Thermobifida halotolerans: one gene and its partner. Each later gene encodes a partner of the first gene's protein in a complex. Links are inferred from orthologs where the notes say so. Each region holds a gene or a part of one and is shown on either strand. Other genes may lie near its edges. The genes, in order: uvrA and mfd.

Region 1 (14,881 bases):
GGAACACCACGCGGGCGGCGATACCGCGGCTGCGCAGCTCCTCGACGCAGGACAGCAGGTCCTCGGTGAAGGCCATGCTGCGCACGTCGACGACGGCGGCCACCCGCGGCACCGCGCCGTGGGTGCGTCCGGCGAGGTCGATCATGGTGGGCAGCAGCCCCGGCGGCAGGTTGTCGACGACGAACCAGTCGAGGTCCTCCAGCGCCCGCGCGGCGGTGCTGCGCCCGGCTCCCGACATGCCCGTCACGACGACGATCTCCGGTGAGAAGTCGCCTCCCCGACTGGTCGTCACGTGCTCATCTCCCATGGTCTCGGTTGTCTCACTCGCTGTTGTCCGATGGTGTGTGACGCGCCCCGCCGGTGTCGGCGGTGCCGGTGAGCCGCTCGTGGATCGTCTGCGCGGTCCGCGTCCCGATGCCGGGCACCTCGGCGATCTCGGTGACCGTGGCCTCCGCCAGGCGTCGCACCGATCCGAAGTGCTTGACCAGAGCGGCGCGCCGGACGGGGCCCAGCCCCGGGATGTCGTCCAGGGCGCTGGCGGTGAGCGCCCTGGCCCTCTTGCGTCGATGGTAGGAGATCGCGAACCGGTGTGCCTCGTCGCGGACCCGCTGCAGCAGGTACAGGCCCTCGCTGGCGCGCGGCAGGATGATCGGGTCCTCGTCGTCGGGCACCCACACCTCCTCCAGCCGCTTGGCCAGGCCGCACACCGCCACGTCCTCGATGCCCAGCTCCTCCAGAGCCCGCCGGGCCGCCGCGACCTGGGGGCGGCCGCCGTCCACGACGACCAGGTTGGGCGGGTAGGCGAACCTGGGGGCGGACGAGCCGGAGGAGCGGTCCGTGGCCGCGTGGCCGCCGCTGTCGCCCAGCGTGTCCAGTTCGCCGGAACGCTGGCTCTCCTCCAGGTAGCGGGTGAACCGGCGGGTGATGACCTCGTGCATCGCCGCCACGTCGCTGTGCTCGGCTCCGGAGCCGCCGCGGACGCTGAACCGCCGGTACTCGGACTTGCGGGCCAAGCCGTCCTCGAACACCACCATGGACGCCACCGCGTGCTCGCCCTGGAGGTCGGAGACGTCGAAGCACTCGATGCGCAGCGGGGCCTCGGCCAGCCCCAGGGCCTCGGCGATCTCCGACAGCGCCCTGGAGCGGGTGGTCAGGTCGGAGGCGCGCTGGCTCTTGTGCCGGGCCAGCGCCTGCTCGGCGTTCTTGGCGACGGTCTCCATCAGGGCGCGCTTGTCGCCGCGCTGCGGCACCCGCACGTCCACGGCCGCGCCGCGCCGCGCCGCCAGCCAGGTGGTGACGGCGGCGCGGTCGGCGGGCTCGGCCGAGACGAGCACCTCGCGGGGGATGGCCGCGGCGGCCCCCGCCGTGCTCTCGTCCGCTTCGGCCGCGCCGTAGTTCTGGGAGAGGAACTGCTCGACGAGCTGTCCGGTGGAGACGTCCTCGACCTTGTCGACCACCCAGCCGCGTTCGCCGCGGACGCGTCCGCCGCGCACGTAGAACACCTGGACGGCGGCCTCCAACTGGTCCTCGGCGAAGGCGATGACGTCGCAGTCGGTGCCGTCGCCGAGGACCACCGCCTGTTTCTCCATGACCGTGCGCAGCGCCTGGACGTCGTCGCGCAGGCGCGCGGCGCGCTCGTACTCCTGCTCGGCGGCGGCCCGGCGCATCTCGGCCTCCAGCGCCCTGAGGAACCGGCCGGTCTCGCCCGCCATGAAGGCGCAGAAGTCCTCGGCGAGCGCGCGGTGCCCGGCCGCGTCGATCCGGCCCACGCACGGCGCGGAGCACTTGTCGATGTAGCCGAGCAGGCAGGGGCGTCCACTGGAGCGGGCGCGCCGGAACACCCCCGCCGAGCAGGTCCGCACCGGAAAGACCCGCAGCAGCAGGTCCACGGTGTCGCGGATGGCCCAGGCGTAGGAGTAGGGCCCGAAGTAGCGCACTCCCCGGCGTTTGGCGCCGCGCATCACCTGCACCCGGGGGTACTCCTCGTTGAGCGTGACCGCGAGGTACGGGTAGCTCTTGTCGTCGCGGTAGCGGACGTTGAAGCGCGGGGCGTACTCCTTGATCCAGGAGTACTCCAACTGCAGCGCCTCCACCTCGGTGCCCACGACCGTCCAGTCGACGTCGGCCGCGGTGGAGACCATGGACTGGGTGCGCGGGTGCAGCGCGCCGAAGTCCTGGAAGTAGGAGGACAGCCGCGCGCGCAGGTTCTTGGCCTTGCCGACGTAGATCACGCGGCCGTGCTCGTCCCGGAAGCGGTAGACCCCCGGGTCGGTGGGGATCGATCCGGGCTTGGGGCGCAGGGTCGGTCGGACGGTCATGGTCCCATTGTGGTCGCGGGGCGGCACTGCTCGCACCCGGTCCGCCCCCGCCGCCCGCCCGGAGCCGCAGGCCTGCGCTTCCTTGAGAATGCGGTTACTCACCCCCGCGGATGTCACGGTTCGGCATAGGGATGTTCTAGGTTGTCCGTGTATTCGCGTTGCACACTTTACGTTCCCGAGCTTCGTTCAGGGGGTTCCTCCAGTGATGTCAATCGGCAACTGGATCGCGGTGGGAGTCGCCGTCGCGGTCTCGGTGCTCCTGATCACCGTGCTGCACTGGTTGCTGACTCACCAGCTGTCCAAGGTGTGGAGCGTGGCCGAGCACCTGGTGCGGCGGTGCCGCTACTCGGCGTACGCCGCGGCCGCGGTGCTGGGGATCAACCTCGCGCTGCCCAACGCCAGCGGGTTCGAGAACCCCCGCTTCTGGTATCCGATCTTCCAGCACGGCATGCGCATCGCGATGATCGCCTCCCTGACCTGGCTGGGGCTGACCGTCGCCTACGCCATCACCGACACGGTGCTGGCCCGCCTGGCCGTTCACAACGGTGACGCCGACCGGCGCTCCCGCAGGCTGCAGACCCAGGTGCGGCTGCTGCGCCGGGTGGCGGCCACGGTCCTGGGCCTGCTGGCGGTCGCGGCGATCCTGTTCACCTTCCCCGCCGTCGCCGCCCTGGGCGCCGGGCTGCTGGCGTCGGCCGGTCTGATCGGCATCATCGCCGGTGTGGCGGCGCAGGCCACGCTGGGCAACCTGTTCGCGGGGCTGCAACTGGCGTTCAGCGACTCGCTGCGCATCAACGACGTCGTGGTCGTGGCGGGCGAGTGGGGGCGTGTGGAGGAACTGACCCTCACCAACGTGACCGTGCGCATCTGGGACGAGCGCCGCCTGGTCCTGCCGGTGTCCTACTTCACCACCACCCCGTTCGAGAACTGGACCAAGCACGGCAGCAACATCACCGGGGTGGTGGCGTTCCGGCTCGACTGGGAGGTCCCGGTGGACCGGCTGCGCGCCGAGGTCGAGTCGTTCGTGACCCGGCACCCGCTGTGGGACGGCCGCAGTTGGGCGCTGGAGGTCACCGACGTGCTGGACTCCGGGCTGATCGAGGTGCGCGCCACGGTGAGCGCCGCCGACTCCAGCGCCCGCTGGACGCTCTCGGTGGAGCTGCGCGAACACATGCTCGTCTACATCCGCGAGAACTTCCCCGAGGCGCTGCCGCGCAACCGCACCCAGTTCACCGGGATGGACGGCGAGGAGCAGCGGTACGCCGCGATGTGGCCCTCCTCGGCGTTTCGCCACTCCTCCGCCGCGGCCGCCGTCGGCGGCGAGCGGGTCGACGAGGCCGACTGACCCCCGCGCCGTCCCCGGCTCAGACCAGGATGATGTCGGTGCCCTCCACCCGCACCTCGAACGGCTCCAGCGGATCGACGGCCGGTCCCTGGAGCACCTCCCCGTTGAGGTCGAACCTGCTGTGGTGACACAGGCAGTGGATGTCGGTGGTGACCTCCTGGATCGTGCAGCCCCCGTGGGTGCACGACGCGCCGAAGGCCCGGTACTCGCCCGGCGTGGGCTGGGTGATCACCAGTTTGGCGTCGACCACCAGGAGTCCGCCGCCCTCGGGAACGTCGGTGGTCTGGGCCACCACCCGCCCGCGCAGCGTGTCCTGCGGCTTGGGCGCGGTTCCGCAGGCCCCCGCGGTGAGCGCCACCGCTCCCGTGGCGCCCGCGCCCGCCAGCATCGTGCGTCGGCTGATCCGGCAGGCGCACGGCGACGGCTCCGTTGTCATGACAGCTCCCTGAGTGGTCCGAACATACCTACTACGCAATGTAGTACCTGTTCGGAGGCGGACCGCCCCGGGGCGGCGGGCGGCTCAGTCCTGCCGCAGCACGACAGTCCGGGCGACCTTGTCGTGCACGCCCTGCCGGCTGGGCGCATCCCACAGCGGCCACAGGCAGAACAGCACCGCCCACAGCCCGTAGGCCAGGACCAGTGCCCACACAGGCGCCCACGTCGCCAGAGCCGGGAGCTGGAAGAGCGCGGAGCGGGCGACGAGGGCGTCGAGGGGGATCCTGGGCGCCCCGTTCACGGGCACCACCACGATCCCGGCGATCATCCTGCCCGGGGTGCGCCCCCAGTTGCGCAGGAAGATGACGTCGTAGAGCGTGCAGGCCAAAAACCCGCACACGCTCATGAAGATCATGCTTCCGCTGCTCGCGGACTCGACGGTCCTGTCGGCCAGCAAGGCGAGGAAGAACCAGAGCAGCCAGGCGAGAACCAGGACCACGCCCAGCGGGACGGCCACGAAGCAGGTGTCGAGTAGGCGCGCCAGGCACCGCTGCCCCCACGAGGCCAGCCCGTGCCGCCTCGCCGTGCCCGGCACGGAAGCCGACAGCGGGTGACCGTAGCCCGTGTACGCCACCGGCGGCCGGGGAACCGGCCACTGTCCGGGGCCGTGTGCCGCGGTCGCTCGGGGGTCCCGGGGCGGGGGGTGGGTCATGGGGACAGCCTTCCGGTGTTGGTACGGACCCGCGCGGGACACCCCGGGGCGCGACAGGGCGCACAGGACCCCGCGGAGATCCGCTGCCGATTCCTCAGGTGAGAATCTTACGGAGAAACCGGCCCGTGTAACTCTCCGGAACCTCCGCGATCTCCTCCGGCGTTCCGGTCGCCACCACCGTGCCGCCGCGCGCACCCCCCTCGGGTCCCATGTCGATGACGTAGTCGGCGGTCTTGACGACGTCGAGGTTGTGCTCGATGACGATGACGGTGTTGCCCGCGTCCACCAGGCGTCCCAGCACGCCCAGCAGCTTCTCGATGTCGGCGAAGTGCAGGCCCGTGGTGGGCTCGTCCAGGACGTAGACGGTGCGCCCGGTGGAGCGGCGCTGCAGTTCGGTGGCGAGCTTGACCCGCTGCGCCTCGCCGCCCGACAGGGTGGTGGCGGGCTGGCCGAGTCGCACATAGCCCAGACCCACGTCGTTGAGGGTCTGCATGTGGCGGCGGATGGCGCTGATCGGCTCGAAGAACTCCAGCGCCTCCTCGATCGGCATGTCCAGCACGTCGGCGATGGTCCTGCCCTTGTAGTGCACGTCGAGCGTCTCCCGGTTGTACCGGGCGCCGTGGCAGACCTCGCACGGCACGTAGACGTCGGGGAGGAACTGCATCTCGATCCTGATCGTGCCGTCGCCCGCGCACGCCTCGCAGCGGCCGCCCTTGACGTTGAAGGAGAACCGCCCCGGCTGGTATCCGCGCACCTTCGCCTCGGTGGTCTGCGCGAACAGCTTGCGGATGTGGTCGAACACGCCGGTGTAGGTGGCCGGGTTGGACCGCGGGGTGCGGCCGATGGGGCTCTGGTCGACGTGCACGACCTTGTCGACCTGGTTCGTCCCGTTGACCCGGGTGTGGCGCCCCGGCACCTCGCGCGCGCCGTTGAGCTCCTTGGCCAGCGCCTTGTACAGGATCTCGTTGACCAGTGTGGACTTGCCGGAGCCGGACACCCCGGTGACGGCGGTGAACACGCCCAGCGGGAAGGCCACGTCCAGGTCGCGCAGGTTGTTCTCGCGCGCCCCCTTGACGACGAGCTGGCGCCTGGCGTCGCGGGACCGCCGCACGTCCGGGACCTCGATCGCGCGCCGCCCGGACAGGTACTGGCCGGTGACCGACTCGGGGTTGTCCACCAACTCCCGGACCGGGCCGGAGACCACGACCCGGCCGCCGTGCTCGCCCGCCCCCGGACCGATGTCCACCACCCAGTCCGCGGCGCGGATGGTGTCCTCGTCGTGTTCGACGACGATCAGGGTGTTGCCGATGTTGCGCAGCCGCTGCAGGGTCTCCAGCAGCCGGAAGTTGTCGCGCTGGTGCAGCCCGATGGAGGGCTCGTCCAGCACGTAGAGCACCCCGACCAGCCCCGAGCCGATCTGGGTGGCCAGCCGGATGCGCTGCGCCTCGCCGCCGGACAGCGTCCCGGCGGCACGGCTGAGGCTGAGGTAGTCCAGACCCACGTCCAGCAGGAAGCCGAGCCGGGCGTTGATCTCCTTGAGCACCTGGGCGGCGATGACCCGGTCGCGTTCGGACAGCTCCAGCGAACCGAGAAACCGCGCGCACTCGTTCAACGGCAGCGCGCTGACCTCGGCGATGGAGCGTCCGCCGACGGTCACCGCCAGCACGTCCGGCTTGAGGCGGCTGCCCTGGCACGCCGGGCAGGGCACCACGCGCATGTAGCCCTCGAGCCGCTCGCGCACGAAGTCGCTGTCGCTCTCGGAGTGGCGGCGGCGCACCCAGTTGACCACGCCCTCGAAGTCGGTGTAGTAGGCGCGCTGCCGCCCGTAGCGGTTGCGGTAGCTGACGTGCACCTGGGTGTCGTGGCCGTTGAGCAGCGCCCTGCGCGCCGCCCTGGACAGCTTCTCCCACGGGGTGTCCAGGTCGAAGCCGATCGCCTCGCCCAGCGCCTGCATCAGGCGGGTGAAGTACTCGCTGGGGCTTCCCCCGCTCCACGGCGCGATGGCGCCCTCGTTGAGGGTCTTGGCGGGGTCGGGCACCACCAGTTCGGGGTCGACCTCCATGCGGGTGCCCAGCCCCGCGCACTCGGGACAGGCCCCGTAGGGCGAGTTGAAGGAGAACGACCGTGGCTCCAGCTCCTCGAACGACAGGTCGTCGTAGGGGCAGTACAGGTGTTCGGAGTAGATCCGCTCCCGCTCGGGGTCGTCGGCGGGCAGGTCCACGAACTCCAGCAGGATGGTGCCGCCCGCCAACTGCAGCGCGGTCTCCACCGAGTCGGTCAGCCGTTTGACGGCCGACGCCTTGACGCTGAGCCGGTCGACGACGACGGCGATGTCGTGCGTCTCGTACTTCTTGAGGGCGGGCGCCTCGTCCAGCCGCACCAGGGCGCCGTCGACCCGCGCCCTGGTGAAGCCCTTGGCCTGCAGGTTGCGGAACAGTTCGGCGTACTCGCCCTTGCGTCCGCGCACCACGGGCGCCAGCACCTGGAAGCGGGTGCCCTCGGCGAGCTCCATCACCCGGTCGACGATCTGCTGCGGGGTCTGCCGGGAGATCTCCCTCCCGCACCGGGGACAGTGCGGCCTGCCGACGCGCGCCCACAGCAGCCTCAGGTAGTCGTACACCTCGGTGATGGTGCCGACCGTGGAGCGCGGGTTGCGGCTGGTGGACTTCTGGTCGATGGACACCGCCGGGGACAGGCCCTCGATGAAGTCGACGTCGGGCTTGTCCATCTGGCCGAGGAACTGGCGGGCGTAGGCCGACAGCGACTCGACGTAGCGGCGCTGCCCCTCGGCGAAGATGGTGTCGAAGGCCAGCGAGGACTTACCCGAACCGGACAGCCCGGTGAACACGATCATCGAGTCCCGGGGCAGGTCCAGGGAGACGTTCTTGAGGTTGTGCTCGCGGGCCCCGCGGATCACCAGACGATCGGCCATGTCTCTTCGCGCGTGGACCCCGGCGGCTGCCGGGAGCCGGTGCGCTCCATCCTTCCTCGTCGAGGGGTGGGCAGACGCCCGCGGGCGGTACGGGAGGCCGTTCGACGGCCCCGCGCCCGCGGCGTCGTGAGTGATGTCTCTGCCGAAAGCGGGCGGAAGACGGCACGGCGGCGCCGCCTCGGGAAAGCTCTCCCCACGATAACCAGCGGGGTCCCGGCCGCATTCCGACCGAGACCCCATTCTATGGGTACGCCTGTTCGACTGTGCGGGTTTCCCGCGAGGATTCCGCGCCGCCCGCGGGCCTACTCGCCGGAGGTGATGCTGCCGGTGCGGTTCCTCAGCTTCCTGGCGTCGCTGCGGGCCTTGAGCACGCTGGCGATGACCGTGACGGTCATCACGCCGAGGATGACCGTCAGCGACAGTCCGGTACCGATCTCCGGGACGTGCACCCCGTTCTCGTGCAGCGCGTGCAGCAGCATCTTGACGCCGATGAACACCATGATCGCGGCCAGGCCCCAACTGATGTAGGCCAGCTTGTCCATGAGTCCGGCCAGCAGGAAGTACAGGACCCGCAGGCCCAGCAGCGCGAAGGCGTTGGCGGTGAACACCAGGTAGGCGTCCTGGGTGAGACCGAAGATCGCCGGGATCGAGTCGACCGCGAAGACCAGGTCGGTGACGCCGATGGCGACGATGACCATGAACATCGGGGTGACGTGGCGGCGGCCGTCGAGCCTCACCGTCAGGTGCGAACCGTGGTAGCCGTCGGTGACCGGCCAGACCCTGCGGACCATGCGCACCGCGAAGTTGTTGGTGTAGTCGGTCTCCTCCTCCTCGGAGCCCTTGACGTTGTCCCGGACGATCTTGATCGCGGTGTAGATGAGGAACGCGCCGAACAGGTAGAAGACCTCGCTCCAGGCGTTGATGGCCTGCGCGCCCACGGCGATGAAGACGCCGCGCATGACCAGCGCCAGCACGATGCCGATCAGCAGCACCTCGTGCTGGTACTTCTTGGGCACCGCGAAGGAGGTGAGGATCAGGTAGAAGACGAAGAGGTTGTCGACGCTGAGGCTCTTCTCGGTGACGTAGCCCGCGAAGTACTCACCGGCCTTCTCCCAGCCCACGAAATACCAGATGCCGAACCCGAAGACGATCGCGACGGCTATGTAGAAGACCGACCACCAGGAGGCCTCCCTCATGCTGAACTCTTTGGGTTCGCGCTTCCTGCTCCACGGATGGTCGACGATGGCCAGGTCGATGGCCAGGATCGCGACGATTCCGACGATGGTCGCCAGCCAGACCCACAGGGGCACGTTCATTGGGGCTCCTCTCCTCCGGTTGCGGTGGCCGCCCTCACTCGCGCGGACACGACAAGAACCGGAGGTCTCTCCCGCCCACGGGGCACAGGTGTGGGCCGACGGCACCGGGAACGCGCCATTGCGTTCCGTGATGACGACGCCGCCGCGAAGGGATACTCCCCTACCGAACGGTGCAACGAAGCGGAGGCGAGAAAATTCCGTCCACTTTTGACACCGGGTCCATGATGCCACCACCGCGGAGCGCGGAGAACCACCGGTTCCGCCATTTTCGCTTGGAGAGAAGGTGAGGCTGGCCTCACCTGAGCGCTCGCCCGTTGACGAGCTCCGCGTAGTAGCCGATGACCTGGTCGCAGTCCTCCCCCGGCAGGGGCAGCGCGGCTCCCGCCGCGCGTGAGCGGGCCCGCATCCGCGCCGCGAGCGCGCCGTCGTCCAGGATCCGCGACACCGCCCCGGCCAGCGCGGCGGCGTCCCCCCGCGGCACCAGGGCCGCGGCGTCCCCGGTCAGCTCCGCGACGCCCCCCACGTCCGTGGCCACCACGGGGACCCCGGCGCGCAGCGCCTCCTGGACCACCAGCGGCTGCCCCTCCCACACGCTCGCCAGGACGAACACGTCGGCGGCGGAGAGCAGGTCGGCGACGTCGCTGCGCCGCCCCAGCAGCCGCACCGGAAGGCCCTCGGCGGCGATCCGCGCGGCGGTCCGCTCCCGCAGCGGTCCCTCCCCGGCGACCGCCACCAGCGGCGGCGGCGTGCGCCGCGCCCACGACCGGGCCGCGTCCAGCAGCACCGGAAGCCCCTTCTGCTCGGCCAGCCGGGCCACGGTCACCAGCAGCGGCCGTCCCGGCTCCACCCCCAGACCGGCGCGGACCTCGGCCGGGTCCCGTCCGGAGGCGGCCATGGCGGGCGCGGGCACCAGCGCCCGTCCCACCCGGCGCGCGCCCCGGGCGCGCGCCCGTTCCACCAGATCGCCGGAGACCCCCAGGACCAGGTCCGCGCGCCGCGCCAGAACCCGCTCCAGCGCCCCGAACAGCAGGGCGCCGCCACCGGCGGGCGGCGCGTTGTGCAGGGTCGCCACCAGCGGCGCGGCCGGACGGGCCAGCGCCGCCAACGCTCCCGCGCGCACCCCGTGCGCGTGCACCACGTCGGCGCCCGCCAGCAGCGCGCGCAGCCGCAGCAGCGCCGCGGCGTCACCGAGCGGGCGGGGACGGTCCCCCACCTCCAGCGGGGCGAAGCGCACGCCCGCTCCGGTGAAGCCGAACCGCTCCCCGGTGGCCGCCGGGCCGACCACCGCCACCCGGTGGCCCCGCTCGCCCAGCCCGGAGCACAGCGACCGCACGTGGCTGCCCACGCCCCCGCTGCTGGTGGCCAGCGCCAACACGATCCGCAACCCGTTCACTCCGACGTCTCCTCCGTGGTGTCTCGCGCGCCGACACGGCGGGTGAGCGCCGCGCGCAGCGCCGCGGCGTCGACCACCGCCACCGCCGCCCCGTATCCCAGTACCGCCGCGGCCCCGCCGAGCAGCGCCGCGGCCGCGGCGAGCAGCGTCGAACCGGTGGGCAGCAGCGCGGTCGTGCCCGCCCCGCACCCGTATCCCACCGCCGCGCCCAGCGCACAGGCCGCCGTGGTACGGCCGAGAGAGGTGAACGCGGCCCGTCCGCGTACCCGCAGCACCGCCGCTGCCAGCAGCACCGCGCCCACCCCCAACCCCAGCGACGTGCCCGCGCCCAACGCGGCGACCGTCTGCCCGGGCGGCCACAGCGCCACCGCGCCCCCGGCCGCGACCACCGCCACCGCCCACCCGCTCACCTGCGCCACGGCGGCGGCGCGCCCCTGGTGGACGGCGTACAGGGCGCGGCTGAGCAGAGCCGTCATCCCGAAGGCGACGACCCCGGGCGCGTACGCGAGCAGCGCCACCTCCAACGGGTAGGCCCCGTCGTGCGCGAACAGCCGGGCCACCGGTGCGGCCGCCGCGGCGAGCGCGACGGCCGCACCGGTGACGGCGATGAGGCAGGCACGCGTCCCGACCGACAGGACCCGGTCGTAGCCGTCCCGGTCCCGCTCCCCGTGGCGCTCCGCCAGGGCGGTGAACGCACTCGTCGCGATGGGAACGGCGACGATGCCGTAGGGGAGGGTGAACAGTGTCCAGGCGTAGCTGTAGAGGACCCCCGTCCCCCCGCCGCCGCCGTGGTTGGCCAGCCACATCGACACCAGCAGGGTCACCTGCATGGCGGCCAGCGGCAGCAGCGCGGCGACGGCCAGGGAGCGCACCCTGGGCGCGACTCCGGGCGGGAAGGACAGGGCGGGCCGCAGTCCCAGCCGCATCCGCAGCACCGGGACGAGCGCGGTGAGGAACAGCGCGACCACCCCCGCGGTGGTGCCCGCCGACAGGGCGAGTTCGGCCGCGACGGGAAGCGCGCCGACGTCGTCGGCTCCCCCGCTCAACGGGAGGAAGGCGAGGTAGGCGCAGATGACGACGAGACTGGACAGCAGCGGCGCCAGCGCCGGGGCGAGGAAGCGCCGGTGCGCCTGCAGGACGCCGTACAGCACCGCCGCCAGACCGTAGAAGAGGACCTGCGGGGCGAAGACCACCAGGAAGCGCGCGGCGAGCGCGAGAAGTTCGGCGGAGGCACACCCCGGTGTCCCGGCCAGCAGCAGCCGCGCCGCCGTCTCCGAGGCCGCGGCGAGCAGCAGGCTCAGCGGCACGGCGACGACCACCACCCAGGTGACGAGCGCCGACGCGGTGCGGCGCACGTACTCGGCGTCTCCCCGGCGGGCCGCGGCGGCCAGCACCGGCACGACCACCCCCGACAGCGCGCCGCCGATGACGATCTCGTACAGCACCGTCGGCACCTGGTTGGCGGTGACGTAGGCGGTTCCCAGGCAGTTCTCCCCGACCGTGTGCGCGAACACGACGGTGCGGCCGAACCCGGCGATGCGCGCGAAGACCGTGGCGACGCCGATGAGCACCGCGGCTCCCGCCAGGGAGGCCGCTGTTCCCCGTTCCCTGACCACCGCCGGTCCGCTCCCTTCCGTCAGTCGGCCGCACCGGTCACGGGCGTTGCCCGCGGTCCGGCGCGCTCACCCCGGGCGCAGCGCCGGCACGGGCCGGGGGACGGGGACGGGAGGCGGCCTGCGCCCCCACTCGTCGAGGCGGCGCAGCGGCGGAGTCGTCGCGATGACCCTGGTGAAGCTCACGAACTCGCTGGCCGCGGTCAGGCCGACCACTCCGGCGAGCAGTCCGACGCGGACACGCCGCGACAGGCCCGCCGCGGCGGCCACCCCCAGCAGTGCGCCCAGGGCGTTGGCTCCCGCGTCACCGAGCATCGCCCGCTCCCCCAGGTCCTCGGGGAGCAGGGCGGCGGTCGCCCCCAGCGCCGGGGCGGCGACCGCCGCGGCGGCGGGACGGGCCAGCGCCGAGGCTCCCGCCAGCAGCCCCACCTTGGCCGCGCGTCCCGGCCGCAGGTCGAACAGGTTGAGCAGGTTGGCGCTGCCCGCGATGAGCGCGCCGTTGACGAGCACGTCCACGGGGTCGCGGGTCAGTGCCGCGGCGGCGGCCAGTCCGCTCGCGCCGATGCCCGCGATCTTGACCGCCCCGGTGGTCACACGGCCGCGGGCCAGCGCCCGCAGATGCCCCCCAAAGCCCCGGGAGTCCTGCGAGCCGTACAGGTCGTCGTAGGCGCCGAACGCCGCCGCGCCGCATCCGGCGAGCACGGCCGCCGCACGCAGCCCGGGGCGCGCCCCCGGAGTGAGGGCGATCCCCGCGCACGCTCCGGCCGCCAGGGCGGGGCCCTCCAGCAGGGTGACCCGTTCGCCCCGGAAGTTGACGCGGTGCCAGGGGGTGCGGGAGGCGTCGCCTTCCGCACCCCACCGGCCGGTCAGCACCGTGTACAGGCCCCGGGCGGCGACCGCGCCGACGGCCGCGCCCGTCAGGTTCGCGGCCGTGCGCGCCCGTCGGCGCGGCGTGTGGCCGCCCCGCCGCCCGGGACGTGCGCGGTGGGCGGCGGAGAGCGGAGAGAGCAGAGAGGACATGGGTGAGGACTCGCTATGACTCGTTGCCGGTCGAGGAGACGTCGTCGGTCGAGACGCCGCCGACCGACGGCTCGGGGGTCGGGTCGGGACGGGGGGTGGGCAGCGAGGCGGGCAGGAAGCCCTCGACCCCCGCGCCGATCCCGTAGTGGCCGTTGCGGCCCTCGTCGGCCAGCGCCAGCGCCAGCACGGTGACGACGTCGCCCGCGGGGGTGCCCGCCGTGTCCACGGTGGTGAACCGGGCCTCCTCGGCCCGCGCCTGCCGGATGACGCCGGTGGGGCCGTCCGCGTTCGGCGCCCCGGCCAGGACGGTGCCGCCGCCCGCCCGCTCGAGGGCGCGCGCCAGCGCCAGCACCATCGCGTTCGCGGGAGGGGTGGCGTCGCTGTCCTCGCGGCCGTCGGAGAGCGCGAAGGGCTCGGCGGGGGCCAGCAGCAGTGCCGTGTCGGCGCCCGAGGCGGGCTCGCCGTGCACGGCGAGCAGTCCGGCCTCGACGTATTCGTCGATGAGCGCCCGGGGGTCGAACCCGTCCCCCCGCCGCGCGCCCTCGGTGTCCTCTCCCCCGGCGAGCACCGCCCGCGCGATCCCGGCTCCGGCCCGCTCGTAGGGGTTGCCTTCGGCCTCGTCGCCCTCTTCGCTCCACCGGTCGGCGATCTCCTCGACGGCGTCGGACTCGCCGGGGTCGAGGTAGCTGTCGGTGAGGACCAGACGGCCGGTGACCGTTCCGCCGGCGCCGCGCACCAGCTCGGCGATCTCCTCGCGGGAGGCGGCGTCCACCCCGGGGGGCTCCACCACCACGACGCGCACGCCGGTGAGCCGACGGTCGAGCATCGCCTCCGCGTAGGCGGCGACGAGTTCGGCGTTGCCCGCGTTGAGCCGGTCGGCGCGGTCCTTGTCCGTGCGCAGCCGCTCGCTCTGTTCGCGCAGTTGCGAGGTCTCGGCCTTGAGCGTGTGCAGCAGCGGATCCTGCAGCATGGTGGTTCCCAGCACGATGCCGACGGTGAGCGCCAGGAAGATCGCGACGGTGGAGACCAGGTGGTAACGGAAGTCGATCACGCGAAGAGCCCCGTGAGCCAGTAGAGGAACGCGTCCCACCGCACGGCGAGGAAGGTCATGTAGACCTGGCCCGCCGGAGAGCTGTAGGCCGCGACGACGATGGTGAGCAGGCTGGCCGCCACGAGCAGCAGCAGCGTCCACGGTGAGATGCGGCTGCGGTGGAGGCGGCTGACGCCCTTGGCGTCGACGAGCTTGCCGCCGACCCGGAGGCGGGTGAGGAAGGTGCTGGCCATCCCCGCGCGTCCCTTGTCCAGGAACTCCTCGAGGGTGGCGTGGGTTCCGACCGCGACGATGAGCGCGGCTCCGGCGTCGTCGGCGAGCATCATCGCCACGTCCTCACTGGTCCCGGTGGCCGGGAAGACGACGGCCTCGTACCCCAGTTCGGTGAGGCGGCGCAGCCCGGGCGCCCGCCCGTCCCGGTAGGCGTGCACCACCAGTTCCGCGCCGCAGGCCAGTGCCCGGTCGGACACCGAGTCGAAGTCGCCGACGATGATGTCGGGCCGGTAGCCGGCCTCCAGGAGCGCGTCGGCGCCGCCGTCCACCCCGATGATGACGGGCTGGTACTCGCGGATGTAGGGGCGCAGCGCCGCGAGGTCCTCCCGGTAGTGGTAGCCGCGCACCACGATCAGGACGTGCCGTCCCTCGATCTGCGTGGCGAGGTCGGGAACGCCGACCCCCTCCAGCAGCAGGGTCCGCTCGCGTCTGAGGTACTCCATGGTGTTGGCGGCGAACGCCTCCAACTGGAC
Region 2 (15,536 bases), 2.4 Mb from region 1 along the record:
CGGTAAGTCTTCTTTGACTGTCATGCCTGCCTGTGGTTTTTCACAGAAACCATGCGATTTTTGACACAAGACGAGATCTCGCCTCCCTCGTCCTGCTTGTGCATTCTTTCACAAGCATCCCCCGTCATCCAAGGCGCAGCTTGGAAAGGTTTAGACCAGGATAAAACGCCCAAAGAGCCTGTTTGGCCAGGTCAGAGCACATGTGAACGGATTCACAAGCCTGTGGCGACGTGACCCGGTTCACGTGTCCAGGGTCGAACGGCGGGACGAAAGCCCCTGGTCAGCCCACGGATACGGAGGACAGTACGGCGTTACTCCTCCCGGTACCCCTCCAGGGCCAGGCTCCAGGCGATGCCGTCCAGGATGTCATGCTCGCTCGCCACGAACTCGGCCGCCCCCGTCCGGGTCAGCACCCGCTCCAGGATGAGCGCGCCCGCACCGATCACGTCCACCCGCCCCGGGTGCATGACGCCGATCGCCGCGCGCCGCTCGTGCGGCATGGCCAGCAGTTCGGCGGTGATCTCCCGCAGTCGGCCGACCGGTACCCGGGCGTGGTGGATGCGCTCGGGATCGTAGGCGGGCAGCTCCTCCGCGATCCCCGCCACCGTCGTGGCCGTCCCCGCCACGCACACCACCGTCGCGGCCTCCGCCAGCGGGACGGTCGCCGCGGCCTCGTCCAGTGCCGCCTCGATGTCGGCGGTGGCCGCCGCGATCTGCTCGGCCGTGGGCGGATCGGAGTGGAAGTGCCGTTCGGTCATCCGTACACAGCCGATGTCGACCGAGCGGGCCGCGCGCACCGCGCCGTCGTCGCCGACGTGGCCGAGCACGAACTCGGTGGAGCCGCCGCCGATGTCCACCACCAGGTAGGGGCGGGGCAGCCCGGCCTCCGCCCCCTCGGCCTCCAGTTCGGCGGTCGCGCCCACGAAGGACAGCTCGGCCTCCTGGTCGCCGCTGATCACCTCGGGCTCCACCCCGATGATCCCGCGCACGCCCGCCACGAACTCGTCGCGGTTGGCGGCGTCCCGGGTTGCGCTGGTGGCCACCATGCGCACGGAGTCGGCCCCCAACTCGACCCCGTGGCCGCGCATCAGCTCGGCGTACTCGGTCAGCGCGTCGAAGGTGCGCCTCAGCGCCTCGGGGGCGAACGCTCCGGTGCGGTCCACGCCCTGGCCGAGCCGGACCACCTCCATGCGGCGCTCCACGTCCAGCAGTTGGACGTCGTCGCCGTCCGCGTCGATCACTCCCGCCACGAGCAGACGGATGGAATTGGTTCCGCAGTCGATGGCCGCGACCGTTCTCACTGGCCCCCGCCGTTCCTCTCGGTGTTGTCGGTGCTGTCGTCCACACACACGCACGGCCCCCGGTCCCACCACTCGGGCAGCTTGTCCAGGGCCTCCCGCCCGAGCGGGTTGCTCCCCGGCACGGCCAACTCGTGCGCGACCAGCGCGTGCAGGCACTTGACCCGCCTCGGCATGCCGCCCGCGCTCTGCATGCCCTCGGGCAGCGGCTCCACCCCGATCCTTCGGGCGAGGGCGTCGCGTTCGGCCACGTAGGACTCGTGCGCCTCGGCGTAGGCGGCGCGCAGTTCGGGATCGTCCTCCAGTCGCCCGGTCATCTCGCGCATCAGCCCGCTGCTCTCCAGCGTGCCGACGGCCGAGGCCGCGCGGGGACAGGTCAGGTAGTACAGGGTGGGAAACGGGGTGCCGTCCTCCAGGCGCGGCGCGGTGCGCACCACGTCGGGCAGCCCGCACGGGCACCGGTGCGCCACCTCGTGCACGCCGCGCGGCGGCCGTCCCAACTGGAGCCGGACGGCCGCGACGTCCTCGGCGGCGGCCCGACCGTCGGGATTGTGCTCTGCGGAAGTCATGACGCCTCTCAGCCTACTCCCGCCGGAAAGGCCGCGGCTCCGCTCCGCGCCTCCGGTCCGCCCGGAGCACGGTGTTCACGCGTCCGGCCGGTCCGCCTCGGCGACCGAGTCCCACAGCTCGACGAACCAGGGCTCCCGTGGACCGCTGTCCTCGACCTCCTCCTCCTCGGAGGTCTCGCCGAGGAGGATGTAGGCCTGTTCGTCCGGGTACTGGTAGTGCAGCCGGGAGCGGGCCTCGCGTTCGATGTGGGCGGGATCCTGCAACTCCTCGTAGCGTTCGGCGAGCTCCTGGACCGCCTGCCGGGTGTGCGCGCGCTCCTCCTTGAGCTGGGCGATCTGCGCGCGCTGGGCGATGTACTCGCGCAGCGGGTAGGCCAGGCTGAGCGCGATCACGCAGACCAGCAGCGCCAGGATGGCCGCGCGGCTGGTCAGCGCGGGCCTGCCGGTCGGCTCCGCGCCGGAGCCCCCGCGGTCGCGCGGCGCGGTGGCGTCCGCGGTCCGTCGGGACCGCCGCCGCGGGGAGCCGCCGCTCCCGCTGGGTGGCGACACGGAGGCGCCGGAGACCGGGGCCCCCGTCGTACGCGGACGGCGGCCCTTCGGCGGCTCCGGCGCCTTCGGCACGGGATCAGCCCTGCCGCGCGAAGCGCGGGAACGCGCCCGCTCCGGCGTAGACGGCCGCGTCGTCGAGCTCGTCCTCGATGCGCAGCAGCTGGTTGTACTTGGCGACCCGCTCACTGCGGGCGGGGGCGCCGGTCTTGATCTGCCCGGCGTTGGTGGCCACCGCGATGTCGGCGATGGTGGTGTCCTCGGTCTCGCCGGACCGGTGGCTGATCATCGCGGTGTAGCGGCTGTACTGGGCGAGCGCGACGGCGTCGAAGGTCTCGGTGAGCGTGCCGATCTGGTTCACCTTGACCAGCAGCGAGTTGGCGGCGCCCTCGTCGATACCGCGCCGCAGCCGCTCGGGGTTGGTGACGAACAGGTCGTCGCCGACGAGCTGGACCCGGTCGCCCAGGGCGGCGGTCAGGGACTTCCAGCCCGCCCAGTCCTCCTCGTCCAGCGGGTCCTCGATGGACACCAGCGGGTAGGCGTCGACCAGTTCGGTGTAGTAGGCGGCCATCTCCTCGGCGCTGCGGCTCCTGCCCTCGAACTGGTAGGCGCCGTCGGAGTGGAACTCGGTGGCGGCGACGTCCAGGGCCAGCGCGATGTCGCTGCCGGGGGTGTAGCCCGCCTTGGTGACGGCCTCGGTGATCAGGTCGAGCGCGGCGCGGTTGCTGTCGAGGTTGGGGGCGAACCCGCCCTCGTCGCCGACGCCGGTGGCCAGCCCGTGGGCCTTGAGCACCGCCTTGAGCGCCTGGTAGACCTCGGCGCCCCAGCGCAGCGCCTCACGGAAGCTCGGCGCCCCGATGGGGGCGATCATGAACTCCTGGATGTCGACGTTGGTGTCGGCGTGCGCGCCGCCGTTGAGGATGTTCATCATCGGCACCGGCAGCACGTGGGCGTTGGGGCCGCCCAGGTAGCGGAAGAGCGGAAGGTCGGCGCTCTCCGCGGCCGCCTTGGCCACGGCCAGGGACGCGCCCAGGATGGCGTTGGCGCCCAGGCGGGACTTGTCGGGGGTGCCGTCCAGGGTGATCAGCGCGTTGTCGATGAGCCGCTGCTCCTCGGCGCCGTAGCCCATGATCTCGTCGGAGATCTCCTCGTTCACCGCGGCGACGGCCTTCTCAACGCCCTTGCCGCCGTAGCGGTCGCCGCCGTCACGCAGCTCGACCGCCTCGAACTGGCCGGTGGACGCACCGCTGGGGACAGCCGCCCGGGCGGTCGTCCCGTCGTCGAGCAGAACCTCGACCTCGACCGTCGGGTTACCGCGGGAGTCGAGAATCTCCCGCGCCTGCACTGCCTCGATCGACGCCAACGTAGTACTCCATTTCCTCGCGTCTGTGCGTGGTCCCGGTCGGTCCGCGCACTGCGCTGTCCGAGACCCGGTCGGTGGGGTGACACCTCGTCACGCAACGGCACGGGAAAGTGTTCCTCGGCCACCGCGCGAACCACCCAGAGCCTACCGATCCGGGTACCGCGGCGTCTCCCCCACACCCCGGATTGGTTTAGTCCATTTTTCCCAATCCGCTGATCGACGGGGATATCCGGTTTCGCAACCATGAGACGCACCTCACTCCCGGGGTGCCGTTCCGGCGTGTCGCGAACCCGACGTCTCCTCGATACCCACAAAGGCGGACCGACACACCGCGACCCCTGGGCGACACGCGGGACCTTCGTCTACCATTCCTACCGAACAAGTAGAAAAAATCAGGAAGGCTCCCTCCGCGATGCAGACCCTCATCCTGCTGGGCGTGGTCGGCCTGCTGGCCCAACTCGTCGACGGCAGTCTCGGCATGGGCTACGGCGTCACCTCGACCACCCTGCTGCTGGCGGTCGGCGCGACACCGGCAGGCGCCTCCGCCACCGTCCACCTGGCCCAGATCGGCACCACCCTGTCGTCGGGTCTGTCGCACTGGCGGATGGGCAACGTCGACTGGCGGGTCGTACGACGCATCGCGATCCCCGGCGGAATCGGCGCGTTCGGCGGCGCCACCGTTCTGAGCAGCCTGTCCACCCAGGCCGCGGCCCCCCTGATGTCGGGCATCCTGCTGCTGCTGGGCTGCTACGTCCTCCTCCGCTTCACCGTCCGGGGACTGCCGAGCGGCAACCTCGGCAAGCCCCTGCGCGGTCGCTTCCTCACCCCGCTCGGCCTCGTCGGCGGATTCGTCGACGCCACCGGAGGAGGCGGCTGGGGCCCGGTCGGCACCTCCGCGCTGCTGGCCAGCGGCCGACTCGAACCGCGCAGGGTCGTCGGCTCGGTGGCCACCGGCGAGTTCATCGTGGCCCTCTCCGCCAGCGCGGGCTTCCTCACCGGCCTGGGCCACTCCGGGGTCAACCTGCCCTGGGCCGTCGCCCTCCTGATCGGCGGAGCCGCCGCCGCGCCCTTCGCCGCCTGGATCGTGCGCTACGTCCCCCCGCGCGTCCTGGGCTCCGTGGTCGGCGGCATGATCATCCTCACCAACGCCCACACCGTCATGAACAGCGACTGGCTGCCCGTCGACGGAACCGGACAGACCGCCGTCTACCTGCTGGTCCTCACCCTCTGGGCCGCCGCGACAGCCTGGTCCCTGCGCGCCCACCTGACCGACTCCGCGGCGGCACGCGCCGCCGCCCCGGAACCGGAGGCCGCACGCGGCTGACCCGCGCCCACCCTCCCCACCTGCGGCGACTCGCCACCCCGCCTCACCACCCGGAACCCGCCGTCCGCTTATAGTTCGCTATGTCCGCTGTGCCACCGCACAGACCAACGAGGCGGGACATGACCGACGAGACCACGCCCCGCCACGGGCGGCGGCGCAACACCGAACTGGCCATGCTGACCGTGGCTCTCTCGGTGTTCGCCATCGGTCTCGGCCTCGCCGGACTGCAACTGGACGGACGCGTACCCGACGTGCTGTGGACGTTCACCGCCGTCCTCGGCTCCGGCGCCCTGGCCGTCCACGTCGCACTGCGGTTCCTCGCACCCTGGGCCGATCCGCTGATCCTGCCGCTGACGGTCCTGCTCAACGGGATCGGCCTCATCCTCATCTGGGGCCTGCACGCCGAAGCCGGAGACTCCGACGCCACCGCCCCGCGGCAACTCATGTGGACCGGCCTGGGGCAACTCGCCTGCCTGGCCACGCTGCTCCTGGTACGCCGCCCCCAGCACCTGCAGCGCTACCCCTACCTGATGGCGCTCGCCGGACTCGCCCTGCTCGCCTCGCCCATGCTGCCCGTCGTCGGACTCGACCAGTACGGCGCCCGACGCTGGCTGTCGTTCGGCGACTTCACCGTGCAGCCCTCGGAGTTCGCCAAGATCCCGCTGGTGGTCTTCCTCGCCGCCTACCTCGGCGTGAAACGGGACGCCCTGTCCCTGGCCGCCACCCAGATCACGGTGCGCGGCGTCAAGATCTTCAGCGTGCCCCGGATGCGCGACATGGGACCGATGACGGCGGCGTGGGGAATCGCCATCCTCATCCTGGTCGGCACCAAGGACCTCGGCACCTCGCTGCTGCTGTTCACCCTGTTCCTGGCGATGCTCTACGCCGCCACCCAGCGCAAGTCGTGGGCGGGCATCGGCCTGGCGATGTTCCTCGCCGGAGCCTACGCCGCCCACCTGCTCTTCTGGCACGTCCAACAGCGCGTGACGATCTGGCTGCACGCCTTCTCCCCCGAGGTCTACCACGACCCCCAGGGCAGCCGGCAGGTGGTGGACGGCCTGTTCGCGCTCGCCGACGGCGGGCTGCTCGGCGTCGGCTTCGGCACCGGCCGAGCCTCCACCCTGTTCGCCGCCGACAGCGACCTGATCATGGTGTCGCTGGGCGAGAAGTTCGGCCTGGCCGGACTGGCGGCGGTCCTGGTGGCCACACTGCTGCTGGTGGAACGCGCCTTCCGGGCCGCGCTGGCCGCACGTGAGGTCTTCGTCAAGCTGATGACCACCGGCCTGGCCTTCCTGTGGGCCTTCCAGGTGTTCGTGGTGGTGGGCGGGATCACCCTGCTGATCCCGCTGAGCGGCATGACCTTCCCCCTGCTGGCCGTCGGCGGCTCCTCCCTGGTCACCAGCTGGATCGTCGTCGGACTGTGGCTGCGCGTGGGCGACCAGGCCCGCCGCCCCGCGGCAGCCTCCGAACACGACGGCGGCCCCACCGTGGAACTGCCGTCCACCGTGGTCGGCGAGGTGTGGAACCGGGCTCTCGCCGCCACCAGGAGCGCCGCCGACGGCTCGGCCTCCTGAGCGCCGCACGCCCCGGCTGCCTGCGGGACGGGGAAGGCCGGACGAAGCCGGGGACGGACGAGACGGGCTCCCCCGCCCCGCCACGGCACGAACACCCCGTGGGCCGTGCGGTCGGTCAACCGCTGTCCGGCCCACCAGAGGTGCCGCGCTTCGGCGGGGGCGGGGTCCACGGCCCCGGAGCCCGGCCCTCCGCCCCGAAGAGCGCTGTCCTGCTCGGGGTCGGGCCGACTACTCCGCCCAGTAGGAGCGCCACTGCTCGGGAGTGAGCCCGCGCGGGTCCAGACCGTCGGCGCGGGCCGCCTCCTCGGCGGCGCGCACCCGGGCGTCGAACCGGCGGGCCGCGGCGCGCAGGTCCATCTCCGGGTCGGCCGAACGGCGCCGTTCGGCCTCCACCGCCGCGAACAGCTCCCCGCCGGGACCGCCGTCGTCGCCGATCAGGTCCTCCGGCACGCCGTTGCGCGCGGCGCGCTTCTGCAACTCGTAGGCGAGCAGCGCGGCGGGCTGCGCGAACGGCACCCCGGCCAGGACGGACACGTCGGACCGCTCCCCCCTGGCCGCGCGCTCGGCGGCCTTGATGGCCTCCCAGTTGGCCCTGACCTCGTCGGCGCCCTCCACGGCCGTGTCGGAGAACACGTGCGGATGGCGGCGGACGAGCTTGGCGATGATGGCGTCGGCCACGTCGTCGATGGTGAAGCCGTCCGCCCCGCACTCGGCGGCGACCCGCGCGTGGAACACCACCTGGAGCAGGACGTCGCCCAGCTCCTCGGCGAGGGTGTCCCAGTCGCCGCGCTCGATGGTCTCCAGCGCCTCGTAGGCCTCCTCGATGAGGTACTTGGCGAGCGACCGGTGCGTCTGCTGGGCGTCCCACGGGCACTCGCGCCGCAATGTGTCCATGACCTCCACCAGCGCGACCAGCCGGTGCCCCGGGGGTGTGCCGTTGTGCTCGCTCATACCTCCCATTGTGGCGGACGCGCGGCGGAGGCCGCCGGATCAGCGCGGCAGCCAACCGCCGTCGCGCAGCGCCGCCACGACCCGCGCCACCGACTCCGCCTCGCTCTCCGCGGACGTGTCGATGACAAGATCGGCGTCCTCGGGCGCCTCGTACGGGTCGGAGACCCCGGTGAACTCGGGGATCTCCCCGGCGCGCGCCTTGGCGTACAGGCCCTTGCGGTCCCGTGCCTCGCACACCTCGATCGGGGTGGCCACGTACACCAGGAAGAAGTCGCCGGTGTCCTCGGCCATGCGCCGCACCTCGGCGCGGGTCGCCGCGTACGGCGCGATCGGCGCGCACACCGCCACACCGCCGTGCCGGGCGATCTCGGAGGCCACGTACCCGATCCGGCGGATGTTGAGGTCGCGGTCGGCCCGCGAGAACGTCAGCCCCGACGACAGCATGCGGCGCACCACGTCCCCGTCGAGCAGTGTCACCGTGCGCCCGGCCCGGCGGATCTCCTCGGCGACGCCGCGCGCCACCGTGGACTTGCCCGACCCCGACAGCCCGGTGAAGAAGAGGGTGAGGCCGCGGTCGGCGCGGGAGGGGCGCATCCGGGCCAGCGCGGCGGCCACCGGTTCGGGGGTGAACCACTCGGGCAGCGGCCTGCCGTGGTCCAGTGCCTCCGCCACGTCGGCCTCGGTCAGCTCCCGGCGGGCGTGCCCGGGCGCGGCCTCCTCGGCGGGCCGCCACCGCTGCCGCGCGGTGTCGTAGGCCCACTCCTCGGCGGCCAGCACCTTCACCGGGGCACCCGACGGCGGCTCGACCGCGCGGGCGCTCTCCAGGAGGACGTGGGTGGCCCCGTAGGCGGCGGCGACGTGCGCGGCGAGCAGGCCGTGCCGCTCGGCCGACCACTCGGGGGCGCCGTCGGCCGCCGCGACGGGCAGGGTGACGGCGGCGAACCGGGTGCCCTCCGGCAGCAGCGGACCGGCGGCGAGCACGGCGGGCGCGGCCCCCTCGGCGTCCAACGGGACGTCCACCAGCACCAGCAGGTCGGCGTCACCGAGGCGCTCCAGGGCGGCGCGGATCCGGGCGAGCGCGCGGTGGTGCAGCGGCCGGTCGGCGACCACGGCCAGCAGCGCCCGCCGCTCGTCCCGCGAGGACCGCACCTGCCGGGCGGTCAACCGCAGGGAACGCAGCGAACCGTACACCGGCGGGGCCGCCGGGCGGACCTCCCCGGCCAGGCGGACCGTCCCGTCCCGGTGGGTTTCGGTGACCGCCAGTTCCGCCAGCGGCGCGCCCTCGGGGTCGGTCAGCACCAGCGCGCGGGCGTCGGCGAACTCGTCGGGAACGGACAGCTCGACGGGCACCGGCCACGGCGCCCCCGCCGGGGGCGGCCCGGAGCGGCCGATCCGGGCGGCCTCGGCCCGCGTCATGAACCCCGGCAGCGGACAGCTCCCGGCCAGCAGCAACTCCAGGTGGGCCAGCCCCTGGGGCCCCGGAGTGAAGGCGGCGGGCCCTCCGGCTGGGTGGGTCATCACGGCTCCCTCGTCGATCGGACATCCCCGCCAAGGGTATTGGGAGCCGCGGAGAGGCCCGGGGGAAGGCACGGGCCCGAGGGGAGAGTCCCCGGGGGCCTCGGTCCGGGCTCCCCGAAAACCTCTCCCGGGCCCGGAACGCCCGGAAACTCTTCTCCCCGACGTCCCGGCACCGGTCACACGCCCCCTGGGGCGCGGGCCACCTGGAACCCTCCCCTGGTCGGGCCGCCGGGAGACCGGATTCCGGGAACACGGCGGGGTCCTTCCGTGTTGTTCTCCGAGCGGCCCGGTACGGCGGCCACCACCGTAGGCGACTCCGCCTCCACCGGTCACCCATACCTGATGCGGTCGGCACAGCGCCCCGCGTAGGCTGTATCCCGAGGAGTGCCGACTCCGCCTCCGTTTCGCGCCCGCCACGCGGCGGGCACCAACCATCACACGCCCCACCTGGTGATATGAGCCTTAATGGACTTCTCTCCGTCGTCACCGGCGACCCGGCCCTGAACCGGGCGATCGAGACCGCCCGCGGCGGCCGCGATCCCCACCTCGACATCGTCGCGCCCCCCGCGGCGCGTCCTTTCGTCGTGGCCGGACTCGCCTCCGACGCCCCCGTGGGCGCGGGACGCCCGATCCTGGCCGTCACCGCCACGGAACGTGAGGCCTCCGACCTGAGCAGTGCCCTCGGTTCGCTGCTGCCCGCCGACTCCGTGGCGCTGTTCCCCGCCTGGGAGACCCTGCCGCACGAGCGCCTGTCTCCCCGCTCCGACACCGTGGGGCAGCGCCTGGCGGTGCTGCGCCGCCTGGCCCACCCCGACCCCTCCGACCCGCTCACCGCGCCCCTTCGGGTGGTCGTCGCCCCCGTCCGCGCCGTCCTGCAGCCGCTGGTGGCCGGGCTCGGCGACCTCACACCGGTCCGGGTGCGCACGGGCGACTCCGTCGAACTGGACGAGGTGGTCCAGGCGCTGGTCGACGCGGGATACGCACGCGTCGACCTGGTGGAGAAGCGCGGCGACATCGCCGTGCGCGGCGGCATCCTCGACGTGTTCCCGCCCACCGAGGAACACCCGCTGCGCCTGGAGTTCTGGGGCGACTCCGTCGAGGAGATCCGCTACTTCCAGGTCGCCGACCAGCGTTCCATCACCGGGTCGGACCGCTTCGGCGGCGACGCCGGGGCCGGACTGTTCGCGCCGCCCTGCCGGGAACTGCTGCTCACCGACACCGTGCGGGAACGCGCCCGCGTCCTCGCCGCCGAACATCCGGCGCTCGCCGACGTCCTGGGCAAGCTCGCCGAAGGCGTCACGGTCGAGGGCATGGAGGCGTTCGCCCCGGTGCTCGCCGACCGCATGGAACTGCTGCTGGACCTGCTGCCCGAGGGAACCCACATCGTGGGCTGCGACCCCGAGCGCATCCGCACCCGCGCCCAGGAACTGGTCGCCACCAGCCAGGAGTTCCTCGACGCGTCCTGGATCAACGCGGCCTCCGGCGGTGCGGCCCCCATCGACCTGGGCGGCTCCGCCTACCAGTCGATCGCCGAACTCCGCTCGCGCGCCGACCAGCTCGGCCTGCCGTGGTGGACCGTCACCCCCTTCGACCCGGGTGTCTCCGCCACCGCCGAGGAGGACGACTCCGTACTCGTCGGAGCGTCGGCCGCGGACGCCTACCGGGGCGACACCGAGCGCGCGATCGCCGACGTCAAGTCCTGGCTGCACGACCGGTGGCGGGTCGTGCTGCTCACCCCCGGGCAGGGGCCGGCCGAACGGCTGACGTCCATGCTGCGCGACGCGGGCCTGGGCACGCAGTTGCGCGACTCCCTGCCCGAACCGCCCGACCCCGCCGTGGCGACGGTCACCACCGGACTGATCGAGCACGGCTTCGTGTGGCGCTCGGTGCGCCTGGTGGTGCTCACCGAGACCGACCTCGCCGGGCAGCGCTCCTCCACCCGCGACATGCGCCGGATGCCGAGCCGCCGCCGCGGCGGCGTCGATCCGCTCCAGCTCAAACCCGGCGACTACGTCGTGCACGAGCAGCACGGCATCGGCCGCTACATCGAGATGGTCAGCCGCAGCGTCCAGGGCGCCACCCGCGAGTACCTGGTCATCGAGTACGCGCCCTCCAAACGCGGCCAGCCCGGCGACCGGCTGTTCGTGCCCACCGACCAGTTGGACGAGGTCACCCGCTACGTCGGCGGCGACGCTCCCGCCCTGTCCAAGATGGGCGGCGCCGAGTGGACCAAGACCAAGAACCGGGCGCGCAAGGTCGTCCGGGAGATCGCCGGCGACCTGATCCGGCTGTACTCGGCGCGGCAGGCGTCGCCGGGGCACGCGTTCGCGCCGGACACCCCCTGGCAGCGGGAACTGGAGGACGCCTTCCCCTACGTGGAGACGCCCGACCAGCTCGCCGCGATCGAGGAGGTCAAGCGCGACATGGAGAAGTCGGTGCCCATGGACCGGCTGATCTGCGGCGACGTCGGCTACGGCAAGACCGAGGTGGCGGTGCGCGCGGCCTTCAAGGCGGTGCAGGACGGCAAACAGGTGGCGGTGCTGGTGCCCACCACCCTGCTGGTCCAGCAGCACCTGTCCACGTTCACCGAACGCTACGCGTCCTTCCCGGTCACGGTCCGGCCGATGTCGCGGTTCCAGACCGACGCCGACATCGAACGCACCCGCGAGGGCATGCTCAGCGGCGACGTCGACGTGGTGATCGGCACGCACCGGCTGCTCTCCCCCGAGACCCGGTTCAAGAACCTGGGGCTGGTGATCATCGACGAGGAGCAGCGGTTCGGCGTCGAGCACAAGGAGGCGCTCAAGCGGCTGCGCACCCAGGTGGACGTGCTGGCGATGTCGGCCACTCCCATCCCCCGCACCCTGGAGATGGGGCTCACCGGCATCCGCGAGATGACCACGATCCTCACCCCGCCCGAGGAGCGGCACCCGGTGCTCACCTTCGTCGGCCCCTACGACGAGAAGCAGATCGCGGCGGCCGTCCGGCGCGAGCTGATGCGCGAGGGCCAGGTGTTCTTCGTGCACAACCGGGTGGCCACGATCGACCGGGTCGCCGCCACGCTGAGCCGCCTGGTACCCGAGGCGCGCGTGGCCTACGCCCACGGCCAGATGAACGAGCAGCAGCTCGAACGGGTGATGGTCGACTTCTGGGAGAAGAACTTCGACGTCCTGGTCTCCACCACGATCGTGGAGTCGGGTCTGGACGTGCCCAACGCCAACACCCTGATCGTGGACCGGGCCGACAACTACGGCCTGTCGCAGCTGCACCAGCTGCGCGGCCGGGTGGGGCGCGGACGGGAGCGCGCCTACGCCTACTTCCTGTACCCGCCGGACAAGCCGCTCAGCGAGACCGCCCACGAGCGGCTGGCCACGGTCGCCCAGCACACCGAGACCGGCGCGGGCATGTACGTGGCGATGAAGGACCTGGAGATCCGGGGCGCGGGCAACATCCTGGGCACCGAGCAGTCCGGCAGCATCGCGGGCGTGGGCTTCGACCTGTACGTGCGCATGGTCGGCGAGGCGGTGCGCGAGCTGAAGGGCGGCCAGGACGCGGCCGAGGAGGTCGAGACCAGGGTCGAGCTGCCCATCGACGCGCACATCCCGCACGACTACGTGCCGGGGGAGCGGCTGCGGCTGGAGGCCTACCGCAGGATCTCCGAGGTCGCGGGCGAGGACGACATCGCCGCGGTCCGCGAGGAGCTGGTCGACCGCTACGGCGAGCCGCCGCAGCCGGTCGACAACCTGTTTGCGGTGGCGCGGTTCCGGGTGCTGGCCAGGAGTGCCGGACTCACCGACGTGGTCCTGCAGGGCAGCCAGGTCCGGTTCGCCCCGGTGGAGCTGCGCGAGTCCCAGCAGTTGCGGCTGCGTCGGCTCTACCCCAAGTCGATCCTCAAGAACGCCACCCACACCCTGCTGGTGCCGGTCCCCAAGGCCGGAGGCATCGGCGGGAAGCAGTTGCGCGACCGGGAACTGCTGAGGTGGTGCTCGGAGCTGGTGGAGGCGATCTTCGAGCCCGGCCGGAAGCGACCGCAGGGCTGATTTTCTCGGGTTCTCCACACTTCTACCGGTTTCCGCGGGTCCCCTGCACTCGTCCGGGCGGTGTCCGGCACGGCTCCACCGGGATGAGCGGCCGGGGCCGTCGCTGACGGGTGGAAAGGAGTCCGGATGGACATCCTGCTGGTGGCTCCGGTGGTCTTCGTCGTCCTCTTCGCCGTGGTTCTCCTGCTGCCGATCGGCGGGAAGAAGCGCCGCAGGGGCCGGAACGGACGCGAGGGCGCGGAGATCGGCGACTCCGGGGGCTGGGACTTCGACTGGGGCGGCGGAGACGGCGGCGGCGGGGACTGATTCGACGGCGGCGGCCCGCGCCGGTCAGCCGGCGCGGGCCGCGGCGGAGCGATTCGCCGGGGTGGTCAGCTCTCCGGGAGCCACAGGTCGGGGCCGAACACCTCGTAGTGGACCGCCCTGGCGGAAACACCCGCGGCCAGGATCTGGGCGCGGGCGTCGCGCATGAAGGGCACCGGGCCGCACAGGTAGACCTCGGCGTCGGCGGGGATCTCGACGTCGCCCAGGTCCATCCGGCCGGTCCGGCCGCCGTCGCCCTCCTCGTACCAGACGATCCGCTCTGCCCGCGGCAGCGCGTCGACCAGCTCCGCGGTCTCCTCGCGCAGCGCGTGGGCGTCGCGGGAGCGGTCGGCGTGCAGCGCCAGGACCCGGCGGGTGGCACCGGTGGCGGCGAGGTGGTGCAGCATGCCGACGATGGGGGTGCAGCCGATGCCCGCCGAGACGAGCACGAGCGGCCGGTCGCCGTCGGTGAGGACCACGTCGCCGAAGGGCGCGGAGACGGTGAGGCGGTCGCCCACGCGGGCGTCGGCGTGCAGCAGGGTGGACATCTCCCCGTCGGGGGCTCCCCTGCCGCCGCGGACCCGCTTGACGGTGATCCGCCTGCTCCGCTCGTCTCCGCCGGAGACGGAGTACTGGCGGAGCTGGTGGACTCCGTCGGGCATGCGCATGCGGACGCTGACGTACTGTCCGGGCCGGACCTCGGGGAGGGGTGCGTCGTCGTCGGGCCGCAGGGTGAGCGACACCACGTCGGGGGTCTCCTCGCGGCGGTCCACGATCGTCCACTCCCGCCAGGTGCGGCCGTTGACGGCGCCCTTCTCGGCGTAGATCCGGGCCTCCATCGCGATCAGCGCGCCGCCCATCAGCCAGTACACCTCGTCCCAGGCAGCGGCGACCTCGGGGGTGACGGCCTCGCCCAGGACGTCGGCGATCGCGCCGAACAGGTACTTGTGTACGACGACGTACTGGTCCTCGGTGACCCCGACGGCGGCGTGCTTGTGGGCGATCCGCGCCAGCATGGCGTCGGGGCGCTCGTCGGGACGGTCCAGCAGCGCGGTGGCGAATCCGGCGATGGACCCGGCGAGTGCCCTGCGCTGCTCCCCGTTGGCCTGGTTGGCCCGGTTGAACAGACCGTCGAGCAGTTCGGGACGGTCCGCGAACATCGTCGCGTAGAAACGGGCGGTGATCTGGTCGAGGTGGGCTCCCACGACCGGGAGCGTGGCACGGACGATCTCGGCGGACTGCGGTGACAGCATGCGCCCTCCAGGGGTTGGGGAGTTCGAGGACCCTTTAATTTGCATCTCAGATGCATATTAAAGAGCGCGCCTCCACTCCCCCATCCACCCCCCAGGAATCACCGGGGCACCACCTGTGCAGGTCGGAGCAGGTCTACGGCGTCTGCTCGGGAGGCTGGAGCGCCACCAGAATCTTCCCTGTGGGACTCGCCACAAGCGACTCGACGGTCACCTCGTCCAGTGCCGCGAAGAACGCCTCCTGCGCCCGACGCAGCTCGCCGCGCAGCCGACAGGCCTCCCGCAGCGGACAGGGCGGATCGTCCTCGCACCCCACGACGTCCCCCGCGCCCTCCAACTCCCGGACGATCGAGCCGACGGTCGCCGAGAACCCCGCCCGGGTGAGCCGCAGTCCGCCGCCGCGCCCCCGCCGCGCCTCCACCAGACCCATCTCACTGAGCCGCGCCACGGCCTTGGCCGCGTGCGTGTAGGGAACGGCCATCATCGCGGCCACCGAGCGCGTGGTGAGCGCCTCCTCCTCGGCGACGGCCAATCGCATCACGATACGCAGCGACAGGTCGGTGAAAACGGTCAGACGCATGCCACCACGGTATGCGCCTCCCGAACACACCACGGAAACAAACCGGCCATAACCCCGCAACCAGCGCACTATCACTTCAGGTAATGGCTACATAACCCTGAGTCATGTAATTATTGGGCCATGACCTCTTCACCCGTCCTGCTCGTGGCCGCCAACGGCGGGCACCTCGCCCAACTGTGGCCCCCGCGCCCCTGGTGGCACGGACACGAACGGTTCTGGA

The links.
Region 2: the proteins of uvrA (region 1) and mfd are in contact, whole or in part, in a crystal structure (PDB 4DFC), measured with the Escherichia coli proteins. The link is inferred for Thermobifida halotolerans from one-to-one orthologs.

Annotation. Positions count from the first base shown.
Region 1 is NZ_CP063196.1:2,799,560-2,814,440, forward strand. What follows is about bases 4,705-8,138. They hold uvrA (excinuclease ABC subunit UvrA), read right to left. Parts: upstream 7,743-8,138; coding sequence 4,905-7,742; downstream 4,705-4,904. Other genes in these bases: NI17_RS12535 (RDD family protein), read right to left, coding at 4,705-4,810; NI17_RS12545 (TerC family protein), read right to left, coding at 8,045-8,138. In the rest of the region: RNase adapter RapZ, read right to left, coding at 1-292; excinuclease ABC subunit UvrC, read right to left, coding at 321-2,318; NI17_RS12525 (mechanosensitive ion channel family protein), read left to right, coding at 2,524-3,663; NI17_RS12530 (Rieske (2Fe-2S) protein), read right to left, coding at 3,683-4,099; more of NI17_RS12535, read right to left, coding at 4,184-4,704; more of NI17_RS12545, read right to left, coding at 8,139-9,058; NI17_RS12550 (glycosyltransferase family 4 protein), read right to left, coding at 9,354-10,451; murein biosynthesis integral membrane protein MurJ, read right to left, coding at 10,448-12,067; NI17_RS12560 (hypothetical protein), read right to left, coding at 12,134-13,084; NI17_RS12565 (copper transporter), read right to left, coding at 13,098-14,135; putative cytokinetic ring protein SteA, read right to left, coding at 14,132-14,881. UniProt on the Escherichia coli protein: The UvrABC repair system catalyzes the recognition and processing of DNA lesions. UvrA is an ATPase and a DNA-binding protein. A damage recognition complex composed of 2 UvrA and 2 UvrB subunits scans DNA for abnormalities.
Region 2 is NZ_CP063196.1:5,184,991-5,200,526, reverse strand. The notes cover bases 9,295-13,383. They hold mfd (transcription-repair coupling factor), read left to right. Parts: upstream 9,295-9,598; coding sequence 9,599-13,183; downstream 13,184-13,383. Other genes in these bases: NI17_RS22940 (hypothetical protein), read left to right, coding at 13,310-13,383. In the rest of the region: NI17_RS22985 (Ppx/GppA phosphatase family protein), read right to left, coding at 312-1,301; NI17_RS22980 (DUF501 domain-containing protein), read right to left, coding at 1,298-1,867; NI17_RS22975 (FtsB family cell division protein), read right to left, coding at 1,943-2,416; eno (phosphopyruvate hydratase), read right to left, coding at 2,493-3,776; NI17_RS22965 (sulfite exporter TauE/SafE family protein), read left to right, coding at 4,189-5,100; NI17_RS22960 (FtsW/RodA/SpoVE family cell cycle protein), read left to right, coding at 5,220-6,674; NI17_RS22955 (nucleoside triphosphate pyrophosphohydrolase), read right to left, coding at 6,903-7,625; cysC (adenylyl-sulfate kinase), read right to left, coding at 7,665-9,143; more of NI17_RS22940, read left to right, coding at 13,384-13,489; NI17_RS22935 (globin domain-containing protein), read right to left, coding at 13,555-14,739; NI17_RS22930 (Rrf2 family transcriptional regulator), read right to left, coding at 14,873-15,316; NI17_RS22925 (glycosyltransferase family 28 protein), read left to right, coding at 15,437-15,536. UniProt on the Escherichia coli protein: Couples transcription and DNA repair by recognizing RNA polymerase (RNAP) stalled at DNA lesions. Mediates ATP-dependent release of RNAP and its truncated transcript from the DNA, and recruitment of nucleotide excision repair machinery to the damaged site.